Linked DNA regions of Paraglaciecola psychrophila 170. The protein of the gene in region 1 interacts with the protein of each later gene in a pairwise test. Links are inferred from orthologs where the notes say so. Each region holds a gene or a part of one and is shown on either strand. Other genes may lie near its edges.

The links.
Region 2: the proteins of C427_RS01660 (region 1) and rlmB interact in binary tests that used the Escherichia coli proteins (3 or more experiments, as listed by UniProt). The link is inferred for Paraglaciecola psychrophila 170 from one-to-one orthologs.

The regions. Positions count from the first base shown.
Region 1 is NC_020514.1:390,028-393,358, reverse strand. What follows is about bases 66-3,065. They hold C427_RS01660 (bifunctional ADP-dependent NAD(P)H-hydrate dehydratase/NAD(P)H-hydrate epimerase), read left to right. Parts: upstream 66-788; coding sequence 789-2,342; downstream 2,343-3,065. Other genes in these bases: C427_RS01650 (N-acetylmuramoyl-L-alanine amidase), read left to right, coding at 2,841-3,065; tsaE (tRNA (adenosine(37)-N6)-threonylcarbamoyltransferase complex ATPase subunit type 1 TsaE), read left to right, coding at 2,339-2,830. Outside these bases: more of C427_RS01650, read left to right, coding at 3,066-3,331. UniProt on the Escherichia coli protein: Bifunctional enzyme that catalyzes the epimerization of the S- and R-forms of NAD(P)HX and the dehydration of the S-form of NAD(P)HX at the expense of ADP, which is converted to AMP.
Region 2 is NC_020514.1:4,369,411-4,372,718, reverse strand. The notes cover bases 180-3,156. They hold rlmB (23S rRNA (guanosine(2251)-2'-O)-methyltransferase RlmB), read left to right. Parts: upstream 180-1,287; coding sequence 1,288-2,025; downstream 2,026-3,156. Other genes in these bases: C427_RS19100 (LysR substrate-binding domain-containing protein), read left to right, coding at 2,548-3,156; C427_RS19105 (hypothetical protein), read right to left, coding at 2,097-2,441; rnr (ribonuclease R), read left to right, coding at 180-1,286. In the rest of the region: more of rnr, read left to right, coding at 1-179; more of C427_RS19100, read left to right, coding at 3,157-3,308. UniProt on the Escherichia coli protein: Specifically methylates the ribose of guanosine 2251 in 23S rRNA.

The DNA.
Region 1 (3,331 bases):
AGCGGTGATATTAGCGTAGCGGTTCCACGGACAAATAAGTTGACAATCATCACAGCCATAGACACGGTTGCCAATTAAAGCGCGATACTGTTCTGGAATAGCACCTTTTTGTTCTATGGTCAGGTATGAAATACAGCGCCTAGCGTCCACCACATAGGGTTCTACTATTGCTTGGGTGGGGCAGATGGTTATGCAGGCTTTGCAACTACCGCAGTTTTCTTCTACGGGCTGATCGACAGGCAAAGCTATATCAACAAATAACTCGCCTAAAAAAAACCAAGAACCCGCTTCTTTATTGATAGTAAGTGAATGCTTACCTGTCCAACCGATACCTGCTTTTTCAGCAATAGCGTGTTCAAGTACTGGGGCTGAATCAACAAAAGGCCGAAAATTGAGTTGTTCACATTCAGTTTTAATTTTTTCGCCAAGCTTTTTCAGACGACTACGCAACAGCTTGTGATAGTCACGGCCAAGGGCATAACGACTTATGTAAGCTTGCTTTTTGTTTTTGAGGGTATGAGCAAATTTCGCATTGGGAGGCAGGTAATCCATTCTTACACTGATAACGCGCATCGTACCGGGCATTAACTCAGCCGGTCGAGCTCTCTTCATACCGTGCTCTACCATGTAGTTCATTTCACCGGCATAGCCTTTATCCAACCACGATTGTAAGTGGGATTCGTGCTGCTCTAGGTTAACATCACAAATGCCCACTTGCTGAAAACCTAGCACTTTGCCCCAAGCCTTGATATTTTTAGCCAAAGACAACAATTCATAAGTGTTCAGAGATGACATTGACAAACCTGTTAACCGAGCAAGCAGAACTGATACTAGCACATAAAATTGTGAGTTCAGAACAAGTCAGAACGATTGAGCCCAAGGCAGCCCAGATTGCTGGATGTTCTATGTTTGAATTAATGCAACGAGCAGGCGAAGCTGCATTTAAAGCATTAAAGCAAGCATGGCCTAATGCAATGAATATTATAGTGGTTGCTGGTAACGGCAATAATGCAGGTGATGGTTATGTGTTGGCTAAACTTGCCAAACAGCAAGGTATCAATGTTGTGGTCATATGTGAGAAACCTGAGAGAGAATTAATAGGTGATGCAAAACAAGCACAACTAGAATGGCAGCAGCAGGGTGGAGAAACACAGCAGTTTGCTGAGCTGGATTATACGCAATTTGATGTGGTGGTGGATGCATTGTTAGGCACGGGAGTAACTGGCGAAGTCAAACCAGCATTTCAAGCCGTTATACAACAAATCAATCGAGCAAACATACCTGTTTTAAGCATTGATTTACCATCAGGGATGTTTGCTAACACAGGGCAAGCTCTGCCTCTATGTATCGATGCCGATGTGACGATTACATTTATCGCAACCAAACCGGGACTGGTTAGCGGTATTGGAAAAGAATTCTGTGGCAAGCTAATTTTTGCTGATTTAGGGGTAGGCAAAGAGTTTTTCGACATCGCGCGCAGTAGAGCACAATTAGTCGACTGGTCAATGTTACAATCATTGCAATCTAGGCCCGTGCATGGTCACAAAGGTTCTTTTGGGAAATTACTGTGCATAGGCGGTAACCAAGGTATGGCTGGGGCAATTCGACTCAGTGCCGAAGCAGCTTTGCGGTGTGGCGTAGGTTTAGTAAAAGTCTATTGCCATGAGTCTAGTAGCATCAGTATCTCTGCTGGTCGTCCAGAAATAATGCTGACCCACAAGGAGCTTGAGGCCGCGTTAGATTGGTGTAGCTGCATCGTTGTAGGACCAGGGTTAGGTCAAGATAATTGGGCACATCAGCAGTTTTCGAGTTTATTTGAGTACCTAAAACACCATCCAAAGCCACTGGTCATTGATGCTGATGGCCTAAATTTGTTAGCAGCTATGAAAGATAAAGCAGCTGTGCAGAATACTTTGGCACGTTTACCGGCACTAGTATTAACACCCCATCCAGGAGAAGCGAGTCGATTATTGAACTGCAATATTGCTAAAATTGAGAGTGATAGGTACCTATCTAGTCAACACATCGCACAAAAATATCAATCCGTTTGTGTTTTAAAAGGCGCAGGCACTATTATCCAAATGCAAGAGTTACATCAAGTGCGTGGATGCTTTGTATGCAAAGGTGGCAACCCCGGTATGGCAACCGCAGGTATGGGCGATTTGCTAACCGGTGTTGTTGGTGCTTTTTTGGCGCAAGGATTCACCTCACAAAAAGCAGCGGTATATGGGGTATGTGCTCATGCTGAAGCAGGAGACAGAGTTGCAATACAATATGGTCAACGTGGTATGATTGCTTCAGACTTACTGCAACCTTTACGAGCCATTGTTAACGGATTATGAGCATTTCTTTAATTAACCCTACCGCTGATTTACCCCGAACTAATTATGAGTTAGCAGATGAAGAGGCCACTGTTGCTTTGGCAAGAAAACTTGCTCAGAATTGTCATCAAGGTATGGTGATTTATCTTGAAGGCGATTTAGGCGCAGGTAAAACCACTTTTAGCCGAGGTTTTATTCAAGGACTAGGGCATATTGGTAATGTCAAAAGCCCTACCTATACATTGGTTGAACCCTATGAGATAGGAGACTGGCGTGTGTTTCACTTTGACCTATATCGTTTGTCTGATCCTGAAGAATTAGAGTTTATGGGCATTCGTGATTATTTCGATTCTGATTGTATTTGTTTGATTGAATGGCCAGACAGAGGTGCTGGCCTCTTGGCATCAGCCGATTTACACATTAGTATTGAGTACACGCAAACAGGACGCACATTATCAATGCAGGCAAAATCGGCAAAGGGCTTGAATTTACTTCAGCAATTAAACTAGAAAAATACTAATGCAAACGTTTTGGTCCAAACAACTTCATATACTATTAATCAGTTTTTTGCTGATAGCTTTGAGCACGCCAGTTTTTGCTAAAAATACAATCGAAGGACTACGCATTTGGCCTTCCCCAAATACCACTCGTCTAGTTTTCGATTTAGCTAATACCCCCGAATATAGCTACTTCACCTTAAACAACCCACAACGATTAGTCATAGACATAGAAAACACCCCAAAGAACTTTGATTTTAAAAAAGTGGCGAATGACAGTAAGTTGGTCAGAAAAGTACGATACAGCACGGCCAAAAATCCTAAAGCTGTTCGAGTCGTCATTGAGTTAAATAAAAAGATCGACAAGAACATATTTGCTTTACCCCCTACCGAGCCCTATGGCAATAGATTAGTAATTGTTCTAAACGCCCCTGAGTCTGCAACACAAAAAATTGTATTGAATTCAAAATCTACAACAGACAGGGATATAATAATTGTTATTGATGCAGGCCA
Region 2 (3,308 bases), 4.0 Mb from region 1 along the record:
AATTTTATGAAGCAGTAATGAACTCCAAGGCAAGATTAACCTACACCAAAGTGTGGAACTTGTTAAAAGAACCAAAAGCGCAAGGTAATTCTGAACTTCATAAACGTTATGCAGAGCAACTACCACATCTGAAAAATTTACACGATATGTACCACGCTTTGAAACGGACTCGTAAGCAACGTGGTGCGATTGAATTTGAAACGCAAGAAAGTAAATTTGTATTCAACGCTCAGCGTAAAATTGATAATATTGTGCCGGTTACACGCAACGATGCGCACAAGCTGATTGAAGAGTGTATGATTCTAGCCAATGTGTCAGCTGCGCAAACATTAACCAAAAATAAAGCTGAAGCTTTGTATCGTGTTCACGATGAACCCGATTCAGACCGTTTAGGTGCATTTTTGTCGTATCTGGGTGAGGTCGGCATCACTCACAAAATTGGTAGTGACGTATCCCCGCAAGATTTCACTGATGTGATTGAAAAGATTCAGGGCAGGCCAGACCAAGAACTGATACAAACGATGTTGTTACGCTCGATGAAACAAGCAGTATACGATCATGAAAACATTGGTCATTTTGGTTTGGCATTGGAAGCTTACGCACATTTTACCTCACCAATTCGCCGCTACCCCGATTTGGTGGTTCATCGAGCTCTTAAAGGTATAATTGACAAACAACATCAGCGTAAAAGTAAATCAGGCGGAAAAGCCTATACTGCGGATGAAGTTGAGAGCTTAGGCGAGCAATGTTCTATGACAGAACGCCGCGCTGACGATGCCACTAGAGACGTATCTGATTGGCTTAAATGTGAATTTATGCTGGACCATGTCGGCGACGTATTTGAGGGCGTTATTGCGTCAGTAACCAACTTTGGGTTCTTTGTGCGCTTGTCTGAATTTCACATTGATGGTTTGGTCCATATTACGTCTTTAGAAAAAGATTATTTCCGCTACGATGAAGTGAAACAGCATTTAATTGGCGAGAGTTTTGGTACGGTTTACCGCTTGGGTGATCCTGTTGAAGTTAAAGTCGCTTCAGTCAACTTAGACGAACGAAAAATAGATTTTGTGTTGGATGGCGTTGCAGGTAAAAATATTAGAAAAACAGCGGGTAGGAAACCAACTAGGTCAAAAAAGTCAGAGCCAAGTAAAAAAGGTGCAGTAACAAAACCTGATACTGCTTTTAAAACGACTAAAAAGCCAGTGACTAAAAAAGGCCGGACACCGTCCAAAACTAAGTCGTCTCGAAGTAAGCCTACAAGTTCGTCAAAAAAGGGGAAAAATTAATATGGCCCAACAAGAATGGTTATATGGTATTCATGCGCTTGAATCAATTATTCTGCGCGAGCCTGAGCGTTTAATTGAACTCTTTGTGTTGAAAGGCCGAGAAGACAAAAGTATTCACGATATTGTTAGTCAAGCAAGAAGCCTCGGTACTTCTGTGCAATTTTGTCAACGAAAAACATTAGATGACAAAGTAGACGGAGGGCAACATCAAGGTGTAGTTGCAAAAGTTAAACCTGCTAAGCAATATAATGAAAATGATCTAGCTGCAATTGTAGAGTCAAGTAAATTGCCCTTTTTGCTTATTTTGGATGGTGTGACGGATCCTCACAACTTAGGTGCATGTTTGCGAACAGCCGATGCTGCTGGTGTGGACGCGGTGGTCGTACCAAAAGATAAATCTGCTGCTCTTACGCCAGTAGTGCGAAAAGTAGCTTGTGGTGCGGCTGATGTTATTCCATTAGTGCAAGTCACCAACCTCGCTAGAACGATACGAGACTTGCAAGACGCCGGAGTGTGGATAGTTGGCACCGCTGGTGAAGCAGAAAATGATATCTACGACTGCAAATTCAAAGGTCCGATGGCACTTGTAATGGGGGCTGAAGGTAAAGGGATGCGTCGCCTAACGCGTGAGCATTGCGACGAGTTGATTAAATTACCCATGGCAGGTTCAGTTTCAAGCCTGAATGTCTCCGTCGCTACAGGCGTATGTTTGTATGAGATTGTTAGGCAAAGGGGATAGTAATTAAATAGGGAATGCCTTTAACGGTATTCCCAACTTCCTCCATATATATACATGTTTTTCGCACAAACTTAGAAAGTATTCGCCAGTAGTACCTTGGCATCTTCCCTATCCATGCAGGCACGTAAAGGTTTTTGAGTGAATTTATTTACACTTATGCTGCGCTCTTCACCCTGCCAGATTTGACCACCTTGTGACACTTCCACCCGGCAAACGATGTTATCTGTGCCCTCTATATAGAATATTGTGACTTGTTCAGAACGATCTACTAGCCCTTCGTATGGGTATCCTTTTTGTGTATATATTTCTTCTATTTGATTAAGCTCAGCTAAACTGTTGTTAGATGTGAAAAGTAATATTGATACAAGTGTTAAAGTTACAATAATGCCAGTTTTTCCGGTGTGTGATTGATTCATTGTGTCTCTCCTGTTGCTGGAGATATGAATATAGGAGTATGCACAGTGCCAGACAAACGATGAAAACTTATATACACTTAATAAAAACTTAATTATGAACATTACCTTGAAAAAATTACCGCCGTTGAACTCATTACGTTATTTTTTAGTGGCAGCGCAGACTTTAAGTTTTAAAAAAGCCGCTGAGCAACTATTTGTGACTCAAGCTGCTATAAGTCAGCATATTAAGACGTTAGAAACACACATAGGCGTGCAGCTATTTACGAGAGGCACGCGACAAGTGTTTTTAACAGAAGATGGAAAACGCCTAATACCTTATGTGCAAGCCGGTTTTGAGAACTTTATTAAAGGTGTCGCGCTTTTATCTGAAGACACAAATCCAGATGTATTGAATGTGACGGTGGTCGAATCGTTATCGTTCAGATGGCTGGTGCCAAGATTGCAGTTTTTTCAGAAGCAGTATCCTAAAATTAGGGTTCGACTCGAACCAAGTAATAAAGTGCGGGATTTTGCAGGGACAGATATCGATCTTGCTATTCGTTTTGGCAAAGGTCATTACCCAGGACTGGAAAGCCGTTTGTTTCTTAAAGACAAATATGTGCTGGTTTGTCATCCGAGCCTCATACAGTCTAGTATGACGCCACAAGATTTGTATAAATTACCACTATTAGAAGAAAATGGTCCTGTTACAGGTGATGCTTGGGGAAAATTTTTAGCAATACATAAACTTGAAGATCTTAAATTTAATAAAACCCTAGAGGTAGATGATTCTACTGTCACTATAGTCGACGCAGTATTAGCTGGGCAGGGATTTGCTATGCTGCGTTACAATTTAATATATCAGCAAATACAGCGTCGGCAATTAGT